Regions from separate parts of the Cohnella sp. LGH genome, predicted to be linked through region 2. Evidence: riboswitches for the same ligand, from Rfam matches in the RefSeq annotation. Region 2 holds a riboswitch; each other region holds the start of a gene.
The links. Region 2 has a riboswitch for cyclic di-AMP ahead of J4772_RS13535 (HAD family hydrolase). Riboswitches for the same ligand answer to the same signal wherever they lie in the genome.

Region 1: it holds a riboswitch for cyclic di-AMP, as region 2 does, so the genes downstream of both, J4772_RS24795 (universal stress protein) here and J4772_RS13535 (HAD family hydrolase) in region 2, are expected to answer to the same signal.
Region 3: it holds a riboswitch for cyclic di-AMP, as region 2 does, so the genes downstream of both, J4772_RS02835 (C40 family peptidase) here and J4772_RS13535 (HAD family hydrolase) in region 2, are expected to answer to the same signal.
Region 4: it holds a riboswitch for cyclic di-AMP, as region 2 does, so the genes downstream of both, J4772_RS20090 (TrkH family potassium uptake protein) here and J4772_RS13535 (HAD family hydrolase) in region 2, are expected to answer to the same signal.

Annotation. Positions count from the first base shown of each region.
Region 1 covers NZ_CP072117.1:5,890,130-5,895,108, forward strand. Annotated here, with positions in the region: gene J4772_RS24785 (ABC transporter ATP-binding protein) at 1-439, opposite strand, end outside; gene J4772_RS24790 (TetR/AcrR family transcriptional regulator) at 588-1,184, shown strand; cyclic di-AMP (ydaO/yuaA leader) riboswitch at 2,117-2,266, shown strand; gene J4772_RS24795 (universal stress protein) at 2,397-2,816, shown strand; gene J4772_RS24800 (potassium channel family protein) at 2,841-3,503, shown strand; gene J4772_RS24805 (TrkH family potassium uptake protein) at 3,535-4,887, shown strand.
Region 2 covers NZ_CP072117.1:3,185,438-3,190,416, forward strand. Annotated here, with positions in the region: gene J4772_RS13525 (response regulator) at 1-61, opposite strand, end outside; gene J4772_RS13530 (ATP-binding protein) at 54-1,613, opposite strand; cyclic di-AMP (ydaO/yuaA leader) riboswitch at 1,993-2,157, shown strand; gene J4772_RS13535 (HAD family hydrolase) at 2,282-2,686, shown strand; gene kdpF (K(+)-transporting ATPase subunit F) at 2,813-2,890, shown strand; gene kdpA (potassium-transporting ATPase subunit KdpA) at 2,935-4,614, shown strand; gene kdpB (potassium-transporting ATPase subunit KdpB) at 4,636-4,979, shown strand, end outside.
Region 3 covers NZ_CP072117.1:711,764-716,742, forward strand. Annotated here, with positions in the region: gene J4772_RS02830 (glycosyl hydrolase family 28-related protein) at 1-2,095, shown strand, start outside; gene J4772_RS02835 (C40 family peptidase) at 2,161-2,655, opposite strand; cyclic di-AMP (ydaO/yuaA leader) riboswitch at 2,660-2,799, opposite strand; gene J4772_RS02840 (hypothetical protein) at 3,016-3,831, opposite strand; gene J4772_RS02845 (M1 family metallopeptidase) at 3,848-4,979, opposite strand, start outside.
Region 4 covers NZ_CP072117.1:4,668,381-4,673,359, reverse strand. Annotated here, with positions in the region: gene J4772_RS20095 (CPBP family intramembrane glutamic endopeptidase) at 1-1,229, opposite strand, end outside; cyclic di-AMP (ydaO/yuaA leader) riboswitch at 1,480-1,660, shown strand; gene J4772_RS20090 (TrkH family potassium uptake protein) at 1,727-3,076, shown strand; gene J4772_RS20085 (TrkH family potassium uptake protein) at 3,091-4,434, shown strand; gene J4772_RS20080 (potassium channel family protein) at 4,448-4,979, shown strand, end outside.

The DNA of each region.
Region 1 (4,979 bases), 2.7 Mb from region 2:
CAGCAGAAAATGCAGCGATAAGCGCCACCTTCTGCCGGTTACCTTTGGAATAGGTTCGACACTTTTTTGTCGGGTCCAGGTCGAATCGTTGAATAAGCTCTTCTCGTTTGCTTTTATCGCTCCCTCCGCGCAATTTAACAAACAAATCTATGACCTCGCCACCGGTCAAATTGGGCCATAGATTGACGTCGCCAGGCACGTAAGCGAGACGCTTGTGAATCTCAACCGCATCTTTCCATACATCCTTGCCAAACAATTGAGCCTCTCCGGAGGTGGCTCGCAGTATACCAAGAAGCACACGAATCGTCGTCGATTTACCCGCGCCATTAGGGCCAATGAATCCAAAGATTTCCCCGCTGCTCACTTCCAGATTCACACCGTCCAGCGCTGTCGATGCACCAAACTTCTTGGTTAAGTTCCTGACTCGCAACAAAGACATGGTCTCACCCTTCCGTTAATGTTTTGAAATATAGTTATTCATATATTTCATATTATATGATGGCGATTCATTTTACAACATGTTTTGAACTTGGTTAATTGTTATATTTCATAACTTAAGTTAAACTATTTACAGAGAGGTGGATGAAATGGACGGATACCAGAAACGTAGAGACCAGAAAAAAAAGGACATCTTGCGAAGTGCCGTTGATCTGTTTTTGACCTACGGCATCCAGAAAGTGTCCATTGCAGAAATAGCAAGCAAAGCCAACGTATCGCAAGTGACGATTTACAACTATTTCGGAAGCAAACATAATCTTGTTGAAGAAATGCTCGTATTTTATCTCGATCAGATCTGGTCGGAGTATGAAAAAATGCTGACCAACGACATGCCTTTTATCGAAAAGATCAAAAGCGTGATGTTTGCCAAGATCGATTCCGCCAATAATGTGCACCCCGATACCTTTACCCATTTCATGAAAAAGTACGCGACCGGCGTCCCTTACCTGGAAAAGATGATGCAGGAAAAAATCATGCCGGGGCTGATGACGCTAATTGAAGAGGGAAAACAGCAAGGGTATGTCGATCCCGGCCTATCTAATGAATCAATCCTTGTGTTCATTCAAATGTTCAAGGATTATATGCAAAAAGAAGAGGCCTTTCCGCACCTGCAAAAGATGACGGGGGACCTCAATAAATTGTTCTTTTATGGACTTGTCGGAAGCAAACATAATTGGGAGGAATGACTAGTTACCTTGCCGATCGCTCTCCGGTCTTAAACATTTCCCTGATTTTAATCTTGGTTCAGGATGTTAGAAATAGGAGGCATCTCTAGACAATCAGAACTTTCTCCTCGGGATACCGGAATTTCTCCCGACTGTGTTTTTGCGACAATGCAAATGCAAGTGTTGTTCGGTAAAAATAATGTGTTAGACTGATGTCGTTGATTTAGCGCGTTTTTTGAATTGATGAATCGTCAGCTTTTAAAAAATAAGTTTTAGACTGATCAATTAATGAAAGAGCGGCAGACCAAGATTTGATAAATAATGCCTTAGACTGCCGCTGTTGTCATCCAACTAACGTTCTCCGTTAGGTTAAAGATGTTGAACTGTTTTATTGCCATTATTATCAGCCAATATGAAAGACACCAATTTTGGTTTTCCCATCAACATCATATAGCGGGATATCACGACCACCCGAAGGTCTATTCTTCTGTATGGCAAGTGCTTCCTCAGGTGTCTTAAATCAGGTCCCGTTTCATTGGAAGTGGCGTCTGTGTCAGAACCGTATGTCTGTCCGTTCTCAATGCCGAAGTGACTTCGAAAAGAACCTCTTTAAAATCCTGCAATCACCACACTCACGGAAATAACCATGACTGTCAAGGCGCGCATAACATAGATAATACGACCACTACCAGCTCACTATAAACTATAAGTCATAAATCCAAGACCGCCAATCTGATTCAAGTGGGGCAAATCTGAACTTATGAAAAACATAACGAATGATCCCCTTTCCATTGCCCACTCAAAAGAAATTGAAACGTCTTTGCTCTATCTTCGTATTATTACCTGAAAATACCACTACATTCAACCATAACTATGCAAGCAACCCATGATTGATTTCCCGGATCAGCTGTTTACTTTTGAAATTAACTGCTTTATGATAAGTTACAACAATTGTATATTCATCGCTTAATCCTCTTTTGAGGAGCGGGGGAACCAACGAAGCATAATCGCTTCAGGGGTGAATTCTTTCTTTTGCAGAAAGAACGGGGACTCTCAGACCCGAATCCGACAGCTAACCTCGTAGGCGTCATGAGAGAGATCATGAATGCGTCTTTGGTTTGTCCTGACATAGCAATCCGAAGCTTGGCAGCAGAATTTCTCTGCTCCAAGCTTTTTTGTCGTTTCACAGCAATCATTCTGTTACTTTCAAGTTTCAGCAAAGGAGTATAGCCCATGTTAAGCAGTGAGAAAATTATGGTATGTGTGTACCACGGGCCAAACGGAGAACGGCTGATCCGGCGAGGAGGCCGATTAGCTGCCCTTTATCAATGCCCATTGTTCGTACTGCATGTACAGACTGAACAAGAGAATAACCAGATTAGCCAAGACAAAAGTGAGCGCATTCTCCATTGGAAAACGATATCCGAAGAATGCCATGCCACGTTTATGACCAAAACTCGTGGCAATCACAAGGTCTCCGATGTGATAGTCGATACGGCTGAGCAAATTCAAATCACACAATTAATCATCGGGCACCCCGGTATGACACGATGGCAAGAGATTTGGAATGGCTCCATTGTCAATGAACTATTAAAGAAAATTGGAGAAATCGATATTCATATTATCGCCTTTCAAGAGGGTCGGGATAGATAGACATAAGGAAAGGATGTGCTATGCATGAAAAAACAGTTTATAGTGATTGGCCTGGGCCGATTTGGGTCTAGCTTGGTGCACACTTTGATTCAGAATGGTCACGAAGTACTCGCCGTTGATAAGGATGAGCAGCTCGTACAAGACATATCCGGCGTAGCGACTCATGCTGTGCAAGCAGATTGTACAGATGAAGGAGTACTGAAAGAACTGGGCGCACGAAACTTTACCCATGCGATTGTTGCTATCGGAGAAGATCTGCAGGCGAGCATCTTGGCAACCTTGTTGCTTAAAGAATTGCATATACCGAAAATAACGGCCAAAGCTAAAAACGAAATGCATGGGCAAGTTCTAATCAAAGTAGGGGCAGATCATATTGTGTATCCAGAACGAGACATGGCTGCTCGCCTTGGAAATCAATTAAGCTCCGACAATCTGATTGACTACATTGAGTTGTCTCCCGTTCACAATTTGGTTGAACTGAAGGCCCCACCTGCAATGAATGAACAGACTCTTCAACAATTAAATATTCGGGCCAAATACGGATGTACCATTATGGCGATCAAAAAAGGAGTTCATATCAATATTTCACCAAAGGCAGAGGATGAAATTAACACGGGAGATATTCTGGTGATAATCGGCAGTAACACGGATATTCGAGACTTGGAAGAAGACTATGAACAGAAATGAAGATCGTATGCATAGCCGTTCTCTTTTCACTATGCTTGTCGCCATCGTAAATCGGCTGAAAACACGAACAAGCCCTCCCCAACTCATCTTGATGATCTTTTTTTGCTTGATCTGGGTAGGCGCTTTGCTTCTAATGCTCCCCTATTCATCATCATCCGGCCAATCGATCGGCCTGCTGAATGCCCTCTTTACGGCAACCTCCGCCATTTGTGTCAATGGCCTGGTTGTCGTGGATACGGGAAGTGTGTTCTCTACCTTCGGGCAAATCGTCATTATGATGCTCATTCAGGTCGGCGGCCTTGGCTTTATGACCGTCGGCGTAATGGTGGCTATCATGATCGGCAAAAGGATCGGTCTTCGCCAAAGGCTGATCATTCAGCAGGCCACGCATTCGACATCATCGCAAGGCTTGGTCAAATTGTCGATCTTTATGGTGCTTATCGCATTTGCATTTGAGGCAATGGCGACATTGGTACTCACCTTGCGTTGGCAAGCCGATATGGGTTGGGGTCAAGCTGCTTATTATGCGCTCTTTCATTCCATTTCAGCGTTTAACAATGCGGGCTTCGCTTTATGGTCGGACAGTTTATCTCCATTTGTTGGCGACCCTGTAGTCAACATCACCGTCATCCTGCTGTTTATTATCGGGGGGCTTGGCTATATTGTCGTCGTGGATGTTTTTCGCAAACGTTCATGGCGCAAATTATCCCTGCATGCCAAAGTTGTCTTGCTTGGTTCCGGTATTTTGTTTGCCGCGGGCTTCTGCTTGATCTACCTGTTGGAAAGCTGGAACCCCGCAACCTTCGGCTCCTTGTCTGCCGGGGAGCGGATATGGGCCGCCTTATTCCAGGGGGCTACGCCCAGAAGCTCCGGGTTTAATACTATAGACATTGGCAGTATGTTGGCCGCGTCGCAATTCCTGATCATCATTTTAATGTTCATTGGTGCAGCTTCCGGTGGAACAGGTGGAGGCATTAAAGTCAATACGATGTTTGTGCTCGTACTTGCAACCATTAATACGTTCCGCGGCGGCGGGCAAATTCACGCCTTCGAGCGCAAAATTGCCATCGAGACGGTCATGCGCGCATTGGCTGTTGTGATCAGTTCCCTTGCGGTAGTCCTTTTGGTCTCCCTTCTTCTGACGATTTCAGAAGGAATGCTGGAGGAGCACTTTCTGGAGATACTCTTTGAGGCCACCTCGGCCTTTAGTACAACCGGATTATCCATGGGCCTCACAAGCGATTTGTCTCCGCTTGGCAAAATCATCGTGACCATTACCATGTATGCCGGTCGTTTGGGTCCCCTTACACTGGCCTTTGCTTTAGCCCAAAAAAAACGTTCTTCCAAAATCGGTTATCCCGAGGATCATATTCTGATTGGCTAGACAGGAGCGGACTTCCGCTCCTATTATTTTTAGCTTGCATCATTTTAATGAATGAAATATAATTTTATTCATACATTCACTAAGAGGTGCCT
Region 2 (4,979 bases):
GCAGCTTCCGAATTTGAGGCTCGTCATCGACGATCAAAATACGTGCTCCGTTCTCATTCATGTTTTTCGCTCTCCGTTTCCTCAGGCATTGCATACATTCCGTTTGGGTCGAGTAAAGGAAGCGTAATTGTCATTACGGTCCCTGTTGGTTCATTGCGACGGCCCGTAATCGATCCATTGTGGAGCTCAACGATTCCTTTGCAAATCGCCAATCCCAATCCTGTACCAGTCACTTGTTTGGTCGCATCGGCGCGATAAAATTTTTCGAACATCCGCATGTATTCCTCATCAGAGAGCCTGATCCCCTGATCGGATATGGAGATCAAAAGGGCATTGTTTTCCGACGATACCTCTATGTCGATATCACTGTAATCCGGACTATATTTAATCGCATTACTGACTATATTGACCAATACTTGCTCAAGAAGCACTTCATCGCCTAACACCATAGGGGTATTGGGCGGAAGCTGTACCCGCAGCCGCCGATGCTGCTGAAAATCTTTAACTTGCGCAAGCGTAACGCCGATCAGATCCTCCATGTCGCACCAATTTTTTCTAAGACGCAACATACCGCTTTCCAATTGCACCATGCTGAGAAGGTTGATTACGAGTCGGTTCATACGAAGCGCGCCATCCCGAATGGTGATGAGCAGTTCCATCCGGTCCTCCGAAGTAAAAAGGTTGTCTCCCGCGATCAGACCGGTTGACGAGCCGATTATGGCTGCTAGCGGGGTTCGCAGTTCATGAGAAACGGAATCCAGAATAGCTGTACGAAGTCGTTCCGATTCAGCCGACAAATGAGCGATTTTCGCCTCTTCAGCCAACTTCACGCGAGCGATGGCGCTGGCCGCCAATCCGCCTATCGCTTCCATCATTTGCTGCTGTTCGGTCGTGAATCCTTTAGTCCAATCTCTCATATTAAGCGCCAGAACGCCATATACGCGGTCTTCGGTTCTCAACGGGAGGTAATAGCCTGGAGCATCTCTTAAAGTGTTGGACCCGTATCCGGCTGCTTCGCCGTCATCGAACGCCAGCTTCGCAATTACCTGCTCTGCTTTACTCTGCCCCCAATCGCTAAGAGAATCGGAACGGTGGGTCAGCACCAGATTGTTCCGATCATCCGGCAAGTAAATCGCAATTTCCGTGCCAATGGTCTGAGAGACATGGAGGGAGACATTATCCAGCAAAGCGTGGATGTCCGTAATGGCGCTCATCTGCTTGCTCAGCGCATAGAGCGAAGCAGTGTGCGCCTCTTTCTGTTTGGAATAAAGCAGCTGCTGCTTCAGCCTTGCCGCAAGACTGGAGGTCAACGCGGCAACGGCCAAAAAAACGCAAAATGAAATGAGATAACGCAAGTCTGCCACGGTGAAGCTCAGCTTTGGCGGAATGAAGAAAAAATCGAGCGCCAGAACAGCCGCGATTGCCGTATAGATTGCCGGACGTAACCCCCAATACACGGCACTGACGAGCACAGGAAATAAATAGATCAGCGCTATATTGACCAAATCGATCGCAAGTACGAGCGGGTGCAAGGCCACTGTCATGAGGGCGATCAGCAGCGTGATGCTTGCATAAGACCACCACGACCTCCATAAAGCTCGAATAATTCGCACGACTTCCCCCGTCCCCCCGTCCATATTCCAGTATTCTGCTCTATTAGATTACTGTAAAAAAGGGATAAAATAAACCGTTTAGAGGTGTAAAAATACTATAAAAATGGATGTAAAACTGCACAATAAAGAGAATACACGAGATAATCGAAGATTATTTCCATATAAATCGTTGTAACCAATGAATTTTACCGAAATCCATTCATTTTGAACCGTGCGCTGCTTTACAGGTTTTATGGCTAGGAGTACGATACGGCCATGATGCGTGGAGCTCCACACAGAAATTGCTTCTTCGGAGAGGATGATGAAGCTTGTAAGCCCAGTCGCGACGCAGAGAGCGATCAGTTGCGTTTTAATTATGCCATTTTATGAAAAGTATTTTCAAATTTAGACGCTGAATCCTTAAACGAAAAGGATCGGGGGAACCGACAGGATCCGAAATCGGCTCCATGGGGTGAATCGTTCGGCACTTAACCGTTCCGAGCGTAGGGCGACTCTCACGCCCGAATCCGGCAGCTAACCTCGTAAGCGTATCGGGAGAGGCAACACTTTTCGCGAGCCGACATCAGACTAGCGTTTTGGTCGAAGAAGCCGCGGGCAAAGGTTCCTCTGTGCCCAAAGCTTCTTTTTTGTTGCCTTCTTCCGATATCCGGGAAGGAGGAACCGAACCTATGGAACAACGTCATATCCTGATTGCCGCACCGAACGAGGCGGGTAAAAGATTTATCAAGCTCCTTCGAATTCATCGGATTCCAGTAGCGGTGCTGACGAATAACGGCAGGGAAGAGAGGGAGCTAAGAGGCCTTGGAGTAGACTGTATACTCCGCGTAGACACCGTCTCAATTAAGGAAAATTCTGTACCTTCGTTCCCGATCGGTCGTGTATTCATTTTCGAATCAAGTTTACCGCTAAGTTGTCAGTACTTGCTGCTGCTCGCCAATTGGTCTTGTAAGGCGATTACGGTCGTAACCGGCGCATCGCATCCCGAAGTGATTTACAGAAAGCTAGGCGCTTCTTATATCGTGCATACGCAAGCCAACGATGTCGGATTTTTGCTCGGAAGTTGGACGGATTAATCGTAAAGGACGTGTAGAGATGATGGATCTATGGATGATTTTAACCTTGGTCGCTTCCTTCGCCCTAGTCGCCGGGTTTATCGTCTGGTGCGACAGATCGATCGACGAAACGGAAGGGGAAAGCTCATGACAATCGTATTGATTTTTACGGGAGCGTTGTTCATTTATCTCGTTTATGCACTGCTTCACCCTGACAAATTTTAGAGGGACTTCGCACGCAGTCGATCGAGCCACAAGGAGGAACGGCTATGGATATTTTGCAAATTGTCGTTGTGATCGGCATTCTGATGCTGATCGCGAAACCGCTCGGGAACTACATGTACCATGTGTTCTCGAACGAATCCAACCGTACGGACAAAGTGTTTGGTCCGTTTGAAAAACTGATTTTTAGGATCATTGGGCTAAATAATAGAGTCGGAATGAGCTGGAAAAAATATGCGCTCAGCTTCGTTTTGACCAATATGGTTTTGGTTGCCTTATGTTACGCGATGCTTCGCGTGCAGACCGGACTGCCGTTAAACCCGAACGACATCGGCAATATGGAGCCGACGCTCGTGATAAATACGATCATCAGCTTTATGACCAATACGAATCTTCAGCACTACAGCGGCGAAACCGGTTTGACCTATTTCTCGCAAATGGCGGTCATCATGATGATGATGTTTACATCGGCGGCCACCGGTTTGTCAGTGGCAGTCGCTTTCGTCAGAGGGATCACCAGCAAAGGGAACACGCTCGGTAATTTCTTCGAGGATTTCGTCAAAGCCCATACCCGGATCTTCTTCCCATTAGCGATCATCGTTACTTTGGCATTGGTTGCGCTGCAAGTGCCGCAAACCTTGGACCCGACCTTGTCATTAACGACTCTGGAGGGCTCGGTTCAGCAAATTGCGATCGGTCCGGTCGCCTCGCTTGAGTCGATCAAACATTTAGGCACCAATGGAGGCGGTTTTTTCGGAGCGAACTCCTCGCATCCGTTCGAGAATCCGAACGGGTTGACGAACGTCATCGAAATGATTTCGATGTGGTCGCTCTCTGCCGGTCTTCCATTCATGTACGGCAGATTCGCCAAAAGTAAAAAGCAGGGCTGGGTTATTTTTTCGGCGATGATGATTTTGTTCCTCGTATTCCTGACGATCGCTTATACGGCCGAGAAAAGCGGCAATCCGGCCCTGAATGCACTGGGCATCGACGCTTCGCAGGGTAGCATGGAAGGAAAGGAAGTACGCTTCGGCATCGCCCAATCCGCCTTGTTCACAACCGTTACGACGGCGGCGACAACGGGAACGGTCAACAACATGCACGATACGCTGACGCCGCTTGGCGGTCTTGTGCCCCTTGCCGAAATGATGCTAAACGTCGTGTTCGGAGGCAAAGGTGTCGGATTGATCAATATGCTGATGTACGCGATTCTCGCCGTCTTCATCTGCGGCTTGATGGTCGGGCGTACGCCGGAGTTTCTCGGTCGGAAGATCGAGCCCCGTGAGATGAAGCTGATCGCGATCGTCATTTTGGCGCATCCGTTCATCATTCTCGCACCGACGGCGATCGCTTTCCTCACCGATCTGGGCAAAGGCGCCATAACGAATCCCGGATTTCACGGCATCACGCAGGTGCTGTATGAATATACGTCATCCGCGGCTAACAACGGTTCCGGATTCGAGGGGCTGGCCGACAATACTCCATTCTGGAACATCTCGACCGGTCTGGTTATGTTCTTCGGCCGATATGTCTCAATGATTGCAATGCTTGCGGTTGCCGGGTCGCTAACCCGCAAGCAATGGGTGCCGGAGACAAGCGGAACATTCCGCACGGACAACGCATTGTTCACCTTCTTATTGATCGGTACCGTAATTCTGATAGGAGCGCTGACTTTCTTGCCGGTCATCGTTCTGGGTCCGATCGCCGAGTACTTGACTATCCGCTAATGGAAACGGGGAGAAGCCGCAATGAATGACAATCGTAAGAAAAGCTTGTTCACAGGACCGTTGGTGTCCCAAGCAATCAAAGCGAGCTTCATTAAGCTGAATCCGGTCAGCATGATGAAAAATCCGGTGATGTTCATCGTCGAGATCGGCACGATTATAGTGCTGCTGATGACGATCTTCCCAGGCTACTTCGATTCGGAGGACCGAATCGGCTTTAATCTGGCCGTGTTCCTGATTTTGCTGTTCACGGTGCTCTTTGCCAACTTTGCCGAAGCGCTGGCGGAGGGAAGAGGGAAAGCGCAGGCCGATACGCTCAAGAAGACGAAAAAAGAAATTACCGCCAACAAAGTGGTCGGCAACGGCAT
Region 3 (4,979 bases), 2.5 Mb from region 2:
TCTGACCCCGGAGCCTGCGGGAGAGTTCTTCTATCTCTACGGAAAGCTGGACGGCACTGGCGAAACGGTAGGGTTTAACTTCAACGGCGCAGGGGAGGTCGTCTGGCGGACCGAGCAGCTTGCGACCGACCACGTCCGAGTGACCGGGCAAGCCTCCGAGCGGCTGGCGCAAATGAGCTTTACCGCCAAGGGGAGCGGGGACTATGCTTGGGTATTCGGCATTCACAACGGCGGAGCTCTCGTCGTCGACGACATCAAAATAAGGGAAGGCGGATTAGAAGCGCTTCCGCCGGAACCCGTCGACACGGCTGCTCCGGAAGGATTCGAGAACGGGCAAACGACCGGCACCGTGTGGACAACGCTGAATGGCGGAGCGGTCTCTAACGATGCGGACAAGCGAATTAACGGACAATACGTCGTCAAAGCGTCGGCGGGAACGACGGAGGAGTGGAAGGAGTTTCTGACTTCGGATTCCGAGAAGCTGAAGCTGACGGCGAATACCCAGTATACGATAACGTTTAAGTACAAAGCGTTCGCAGCGGAGCCCGTGGACGGCTTCTACTACTTGTATGCAAAATCCGCATCGACGGGGACAGTATCCGGCTTTAACTTCAGCGGCGGACATGATGTACTATGGCGAAGCTCGGACGTAGCGGCCGGGGATGCTCAGATTGTCGACCGCGGCCAATACCGGGTAGCGAGGCTGACCTTCACGACGGGCGCGGCCGACGATTATGCGTTGACCTGGGGCATTCGCAAGGGAGGCGGGATCGCCATCGACGATATTTCTGTCGCTCGCGGCAGCGTTCCGATTCCAACCTCCGGAGAGTACCGGATCGGCTATGCTAACGTGGCGGATTATGGAGCGATCCCGGACGATGGAATGGACGACACTGCGGCGTTCAAACAAGCGATCGCCACCGGGAAGAGTGTCTTCGTACCTGCGGGAACCTATCATATTAAAGAGACGCTGCAGATTCAGAATCAGAACTTCGTCGGCTCGGGCATGTTCGTCTCCCGACTTATCGCCTCTAACGCCAATCCGAAGGCTCCGATTCTGAAGGCGGGAAGAACATCGGTCGTTGCGGACCTTGCTTTAGGTTTCGACAGCGGCTTGATCACGAATCAAGAAGCGATGGGCGACCGCGTCGGCATCTACACGGCGGCGCAATGGTCGCTGCAACGGGGCTCGACGGTTCGCAACGTCAGGATCGAGAATGTGGGAACGGCCATCTACAGCCCGAACGGGGAAGGGGCCGAGTCGTTCTCGGTCACTTACGATACATTGGAAATCGAGAACTTCTCGTATCGGGGAATCGATTTCCGTTCGACGATCCGTACGGGCAACGTGTTCAATAACATTTATTTGAAGTCGGATCGTCCGAACGTCGACGTTCCCTTCGCCTTGACCGGAGAAGAGAGCGAGACGGTCATCAATCAGTTGAACGTTGAGCATACGAAGGTCAACACAGCTGTACTGTTGGAAGGCGTCTATGCTTTGGCGGCTTCGACATTCCATATCGAAGGAGTCACCTTGCGAAATGCGAATACGGGATACGTTACGGTCAATAACAGCTCCGGTTCAATCGAAAGCCTCTCGGTCTACTATTCCCCGATTGAGAAGAGCGGCGTGAGCATCGTCCGGGTCGGCAACAATCGTTACGGAACGGGCATGTCGTCCTTCGAGCCGGAGTCCGTCGGGTATTTGCGGATCGGAACGTTGCATGTCAAAGGACTGAACGACCCCAACGCTCAATTGCATGGAGCGAAGACAGGAGGCCTCGCCCGCGCGGATGCGGCCGGGTTCGTCTTCTTCGACAGAGCGGCGAACGCCCTGGGCGAGTATTCGGTTCAGCTCGACAATTACGTCTGGTATTCGTTCCAGAACGACCGGAACGTCTATACGCAGTTCCCGGTCGATCCTAACGGCCGAATCTCATTTTTGAAGCTCGGAGCGCTTCCGCTTGTCGGGACGACGGCCAAACGTCCGCTCCACCGAATGATCGCTGGGGTTACGACCTATTACGATACGAATTTGCGTCAATTGCTCCTTTGGGACGGTTCGACATGGATTTCGCTGAACGCGGCCCCCTGACGAAAGATAAAAGAAGTACCGCCACCCAGAGGATGGCGGTACTTCTTTTATGCTCGTGTTCAGGATTACTGTTTTGCGACTGCCTCGGCTTCGATTTCCGTTGCGATCTTCTCATAGGTATCATCGCTGAGGAAACGGCGAGCGCCCAGATAACGTTTCGCGTAGTACTTATCGTCGAGAGAGGTAATCGTTACGCCCTTGGAAGCGGCGTGAGCAAACTTGTTCTTGCCGATGTAGATTCCGACGTGAGAGACGCCGCTACCGCTCGTATTGAAGAATACGAGGTCCCCTGCGCGCAATTCATCGTCGGAAATCTTCGAGCTCTTCTCCCAGCCGTACAGATCCCGCGAAGTGCGAGGCAGGTCGATGCCGAGTTGATCGAAGACGTACCCGGTGAAGCCGGAGCAATCGAAGCCCTTCGGGGTCGTTCCTCCGTACTTGTAATCGGTTCCGATCAGCGGCTCGATCGCATTGTCGAGCTTGGAGCTCGCGAATACGCTGCCGACCTGAAAAGCCAAGAGCAGTGCAAGACCAAACAAGAAAACTGACACTTTACGCAAAACCGGCGACTCCTTCCAATGCCTACGAGGTTAGCTTAAGGGTTCGGTAGAAGGTCCCCTATGGCTCCTTTGAAGCAAAGCCAACTCACCCGAAAAGATGGTTCCCCCGTTCCCCGTTTCACGGGAACTCGGCATTTTAAGATTTCTTCAGCTTTATATATTCGGTTATCCTGACGAATTTCCTGCAACTTTTATATTAGAATTCCTTAATCTAGGGACGGACATCGCGTGCGGATATCCTCCTTTCGTCCCAGATTTATCTCGCCGATAATAACGCCAAACCCCGGTCGCGGCCATAATGCGGCGCAACCGGGGGAATGTCCCGGGAGGAATATTGTCGATTGTCGGGACCTGATAAGCTTACGATTTCGCGTCGCCCCATACCTGATGCTGGGAGGCGGCAGTCCACAGCTTGAGCAAGGAGCGCACGAAATGAAAAGCTTGATGCAGCGCCACGGCCAGAAAACCGGACCAGAGCAAGGAGACCGCCCAAGCTGCGGCGGACACGGCCAGACCGATTCCGACCATGATTAACGTGATGCCGAGCAGAGGGAAGGCTCGGCGCAGCGCCAGCCCCAGACTGCTTAACGCTCCTTCTTGCGCAGCCGCTCCGAACTGCATGAACAGACAGAACAGGTGAACGACTAAGCCGTATAGCAGCCAGCAGGCCGCGTAAGGGAGCAGTTCCAGCAGCCAATCCGTCAAGGAGGGCTCTGCAAAAAACCGGCTTTTGGCCATCGGCAGCAGCCATGCGGCAGGAAGAGCCACGAGCGCGCTTTCCATCCAATAGAGCAGGGTTACCGGCTTCCATGCTCTGCGAACTCCCGATAGTACCCGCGTTCCTTCCTCCTCGGCGGAGTGACGGAAGGAGTAGAACAGACCGGCATTGATCAGAGGGGTCAGCACCATTCTCAGGAGAAGCAGCCCGCCAAGCAGCCATAGCGTATCGTCGATGAGGTCGGTCTTCAGCAGGCGGAACTGGGCTTCGATCAGAAACAGGTGTGCGGCGTCGGAGTTCGGATGTTCGTCCGGATAACGCGCGATTACGGGCGTTACGATTGAATCGACGAACCGATACAGGAAAAATCCCCAGAGCAAGCGGTACAGGAACAGGAGAACCAATACATATTTATGCCGGACGGTCATGTCCCATCCCATTTTTAGTCGTTTGCGCATTTTCTTCCTTTCCCCCCTACCAAGCCAAAGCTCCGAACAAGCCTTCTATGATTTGGGCGATGCCGGCTGTATATCGGGTACGCTGCTGCGGCGGAACCTCGGCTTTGAGATAATTGTTGATTTTGCGATTGTCGAGCACGATATGATTGCCGGGATCGATCGCCGCATAGAGCAGCGGGGAGGCCGATTCCAGCTTAAGCTGCACATGGGTCTGAACGCCGTCCCATATTTTGCGCATCGAATGGCCGTCCTGGAATTGCAACCATACCGACACGGGCTCGGGGCTGCCTCCGCTGCGCCGGAGCAGGACGATGCTTTCGTAGCCGTTGTCCGTCTGTCTTGTCTGGATCGCTTCCACCGAGAAATCCGCCATTTCTCCTTTTTGCACATACGCCCTGAAGAAGTCGTCCCACTTTTCTTTCGTAACCGTCTCTACGACTTTCTGGAAGTCCTGAAACGAGGGGTGCTTGAACTTGTGCTTCTGGAAGTAGGTGCGCATAATCTTGCTCATCGTTTTGTCTCCCACTTGACGCTCCAGCGCGGAGAGTACGAGCTTGCCTCTCATGTAGACGTTCTCGGCGTATCTGTCGGAGGAACTGAACTTCCAGGAAGAGAGGTTCAGCGGCTCGGGATGAGTCATATAGCTGGCTTCGACCGGAAGGTTGGGCAGCACTCCGTAAATGCTGGACATCAGCTTATCCTCGGTATAGGACGTAAAGCCTTCGTCCAGCCAAGCCTCCTCGAATTCGTTGGAGGCCACAAGCCCGTACCAGTACTGATGCGCAATCTCATGGACCAGAGTTCGCTCCAACTCGTAGCCGGGATTGTCGTCTTGTGCGGCCGCTCCGGTAACGAGAGTGGGATATTCCATCCCGCCGGCGCCGTTGCCGCTTGCCGGAGGAATGACAACGGAGAGCGTGGAGTAGGGATATTCTCCGTACCATTGACCCAGCTTGGCCAACGCAGACTTGGCGGCATGCATGTAACGATCCTTCAAATGCTGATGAAGAGGGTCTAGATAAAGCTTGATCCGCACACCGGGAATGCCGGGCGAGGAGAACGAATCCTCCACGTAGACGAAGTCCGGAGAAGCCGACCAAGCGAAATCGTGCACGTCGTCGGCGTAGAACTGGAAGCTTTTGCGTCCG
Region 4 (4,979 bases), 1.5 Mb from region 2:
ATATTGTACATCGATTGCGTCGCATCGCTCGAAGCGAAAGCTCCTAAGCTTTTTTCCAACAGAAGCAGAATGACGGATTGGGCGCCCAGTAAAATAAAGGCGAGGAAATAGCCTTCTTTCATGCTCTTCAGCACGGCTTCCCCGTATCCGGATTCTCGCCATCTCGGCCAGAGCGTCCGGCCCATCGATTTCCACAGGCCATCGCCGCCCACAGCCGAGAAATAAGTAAGCAGCGCCATTGCCGCATAGGTAACGAGGCTGACCGTCACACTGACAGTATCCCCCCCGCGGATTCCCGCCTCCCACGTTCCCGCTCTCAGGCCCGGAATCATATTATAGGTCAGTCCCGCATACAGCGCGAAAAAGACGAGCGCCAGAAAAATGCCTCGGCGGTAGGAAGAGTGTCCTCCGTGGGTACCCGTATAGATAATCGCCAGAATGAACAGCAGCACTTGGGGCAAAATGAAGCCGAATACGGACAGCATAGAGGCCCATTGCTCCTGATTGTCCATATAATCGATAAACGATTTCGGCAGCTCGACCCGGTAAGCGACTGTGCCGCCCTGCCAGCTTGCGGAGGGGGTTGAACCGACGGTAGAAGGAGAGTCGACTTGAAGCAGCAGCTTCGCTTCTCCAATGTTGTCTTGCCGGGAAGCGTACTCGAAGCCGCCGCTGGCGAGACGAACGCCAGTCCATTCCCAATCGCCTGAACGAATGCCGAATGAGGAGGCGTATTGAAGCGCGTTGGCCGCTTGATCGGCCGTCGCCTTCTCCTCCGATGCCGGTCCGTCTCCATCGCGGCCGGAGGACTCTTCGACATGACGCCAAGCGACCAGATCGCCTGATTCCATATGGAGCGAGACGGCCAAAGAGCCCGGCGTGCCGTTCACGTACAGCTCCACGACGTAGACGTCGGTCGGAGTCGCTGCGGCCCACAGCTTATCGTATTCGCCCGTCAACGCTTGCTTGGACAAGTAGCCGTTCGTCCGGCTATCGGTCATATGCGTTACCGTCGTTTTGTTAATATCCGAGGCTGCCACGCCGAATTTGTCGGCGGCCCAAACGATCGCCCGCTGCTCCACTTCGGCTCTTGTCAGCACGGTGGAAGTATTCATGGAGAACAATTGCCCCGATATGGGGAACACTTGTATCAGTAAAAAAAACGCTAGCCCGATCGCGGCCGTCCAAACCCAACGTTTGTCCAGCGGAAGCGGTCGATTTTCGATCATACGGCTTCTCTCCTCGCCTGCAAAAATTTCAAGTAAACGGATACAGTGGCTTCGCGCTTCGCTTCACCGTTTTTTTCATTAAGTATCTCGCATTTTCAGCGAAAATGAAAGCAAACGAAGCGATAATGACTGTCCGATGCCAAATCCCCCGGAGAATTATGCATACAACCGCTTAAACGAGCCGGATTGCCCCCTTTTTGACGTTGTTCCTCCGCGGGGTAAGGACTATAATTCGATGGTACGTCTTTTTACGATAGAACGGCCGAGTTTCTGCTTGCAGAAAACGGGGGAACCAACGGATGGCGTGTACAACCACTATTGTATTCGAACATCCCGGGGTGAATTCCATCGCGATCGACGCGGAAGGATAGGGCAGCCTGTTCGAGCCCGAACCCGACAGCTAACCTCGTAGGCGTTATACGAACAGGAATCGCGTGCAGTGTAGGCACTGGGGTTCCAGTGCTTTTTTTGTTTGCGTAAAAAAGCAGTCGAGGTGGATGAATTTGTTCAAAAAAGCAGCGAGATGGCTATATGCCTCTCCTCCGAGAATTTTGCTGCTCGGATTTTCTTTCATTATATTGACGGGAACCGTACTGCTAATGCTGCCCGTCGCATCGGCGAGCCGGGAGCCGACTTCCTTCGTGGACGCTTTGTTCACCGCAACCTCGGCAGCATGCGTGACCGGCCTTGTGCTGTTTGATACGGGCTCCTATTTCTCGACGTTCGGCCACTGGGTCATCTTGCTGCTGATTCAGATTGGCGGTATCGGCTTTATGACGATGGCGACGTTGTTTGCGCTCATGTTGCGCAGGCGGATTTCCCTTAAGGAAAGGCTGATATTGCAGGAATCGCTGAACCAAGGCAGCATAGAGGGACTTGTCCGACTCGTGCGCAAAGTCATTTTCTACGCATTGGCGCTGGAACTGGTCGGAGCTTTGTTGTACACAATCCGCTTCTCAATCGATATGCCGCTTGGCCGGGCGCTCTATCATGGCGTATTTCATGCGATTTCTATTTTCAACAATGCGGGCTTCGATTTGTCCGGGGATTTCAGCAGCTTCTCGAAGTACGCTTCGGACGTTTACATGAATTTTGTTTCGATGCTGCTGATCATTTTGGGGGGCTTCGGCTTTATCGTGCTTGCCGATTTGTTCGAGGTTCGGAAAAAGAAGAAATTTTCGCTGCACACGAAAGTCGTACTCAGCGTTTCGGCGGCTCTGATCGTGATAGGTGCTTTGATTATTCTGATTTTCGAATTTACGAATACTCGCTCAATCGCTGAGGATAGCTTTGGGCAGAAAGTGTTAAGCTCGCTATTTCACTCAGTTACGACTCGTTCCGGAGGAGTAACGACGGAAAGTATTTCCGACTTTCGTCAAGCGACGCAATTTTTTATTATCATTTTGATGTTTATCGGGGCTTCGCCGGGTTCCACTGGCGGAGGCATTAAGACTACGACGTTTGCAGTTCTCGTGGGCGCGGTATTAGCAATGATTCGCGGCAAAGAAGACGTGGTGCTGTTCCGGCTTCGCCTTGCTCAGGAGAGGGTATACAAAGCGGTCACAGTTACGCTTTTTTGTATCGGCATCGTTATGCTTGGAACGATGATTCTGGCAACGACTGAGGATGCAAGCTTCCTGAAAATTTTGTTCGAAGCCACATCGGCCTTCGGTACAGTCGGATTATCGATGGGACTGACTGAAAACCTAACGCTGGCAGGAAAGCTGACCATTACTCTCTTAATGTTCATGGGACGATTGGGGCCGCTTACGCTTACCTATGCTCTGGGACCCAGATCCGGGAGACAGCTATACCGCTATGCCGAAGGCAAAATTATTATTGGTTAACAGGGGGGATCTGATTGCGTACAGCATTCGGAAAGCTGATCGCCAGTCCCCCAAGAATTCTTGTTCTGGGGTTTGCGGGGATTGTAATGCTCGGTTCGCTGCTTTTGATGATGCCGTTTGCACATGTATCCGAGCGAACTCCTTCGTTTATCGACGCTTTGTTTACCGCGACCTCCGCAACCTGCGTCACAGGTCTTGTCGTGGTCGACACGGGGACGTATTGGACACTGGGCGGGCAATGGATCATTCTCGGTTTGATCCAACTGGGAGGACTCGGGTTTATGACCATGTCCACCTTATTCGCCATTGTACTCAAAAGAAAAATTTCGTTGAAGGAAAGGCTGATTTTACGTGAAGCCTTTAACCAGACGAGCATTGAGGGGATCATTCGTCTCGTCCGCAAGGTTTGGTTTTATGCGTTATCGATCGAGTTGGTAGGGGCCCTTTTGCTCTCGTTTAGATTTTTGCAAGATATGCCTCCTGGCGAGGCAATCTACAAGGGGGTCTTCCACGCGATATCGTTTTTCAACAATGCCGGGTTTGATGTAATGGGAGATTTTCGAAGCTTAGTCGATTACGCAAATGACCCTGTTGTAAACATTGTGACGATGCTGCTGATTATACTGGGAGGGCTAGGGTTTATCGTACTTTCCGACTTGGCGGACATCCGCCGAGCGAACCGCAGACTATCACTGCACTCCAAGGTCGTTTTAAGCACTTCCGGTATTTTAATTGTTGTGGGCGCGATCGTTATTTTTATTTTCGAATATTCGAACGGCAAGACGCTGGCGCCAATGACCTTAGGCGAGAAGCTGCTGGCATCGTTTATGCAATCCGTGTCGCCGAGAACGGCCGGTGTCAACACGGTCGATCTAGCCGGGCTGCGGCAATCCACGCAATTCTTTATCGTTCTGCTGATGTTTATCGGTGCTTCTCCCGGTTCAACCGGGGGAGGCATCAAAACGACGACTTTTACGGCTCTTTTGGGCGCGGTAGCCGCTATGGTGAGAGGGAAGGAAGATGTTGTATTTTTCAGATACAGGCTGGCGCGCGAACGGGTCTATAAGGCTTTGACGATAACGCTTTTCTCGTTCGGACTTATTTTGATCGCTACGATGATTTTGTTGACAACAGAGGATCACCATTTTCTAATGATTTTGTTTGAGGCGGCATCGGCTTTCGGAACGGTAGGGCTAAGCATCGGATTGACGACGCAACTGACGCTGACGGGCAAAATCGTCATTATTGCTTTGATGTTTATTGGACGGCTCGGCCCGCTCACGCTATCCTATGCCCTTGGTCCAAGACAGGTTCGGGTGCTGTATCGATTTGCGGAAGGTAAAATTATCATCGGGTAGAGGACGGAAAAGGATGAAATTAAATCAGTTCGTCATTATCGGTCTAGGACGATTCGGCTCCAATCTCGGCCGGGAATTGGTCAGATTGGGCTATGAGGTTCTTGGCGTCGATCGGGACGAGGAAAAGGTGCAGGAGCTGTCCAACGTTCTGACGCATACGATCGTAGCTGATGCGACGGAGGAGGAGGTTCTGCGCTCGGTGGGCGCCCGCAATTTCGATTGCGGGGTCGTAGCGATCGGCGACGATATCCAGGCCAGCATTTTGGCGACGATTCTGCTTAAGGAGCTGGGCGTAAAGAAGGTTGTGGCCAAGGCGGTATCCGACCTGCACGGCCGGGTGCTGGAAAGAATGGGCGTCGATCGGATCATCTACCCGGAGCGGGATATGGGCGTTCGCGTTGCGCATCAGCTCGTCTCCCCCAACCTGCTCGATTATATCGAGTTGTCCAAAAAATATACGATCGCGGAGTTGGCCGTGCCGCAATGCTGGTCGGGCAAATCGCTGGAGGACGTCGACCTGCGCGGCAAATTCGGCTGCAGCATCG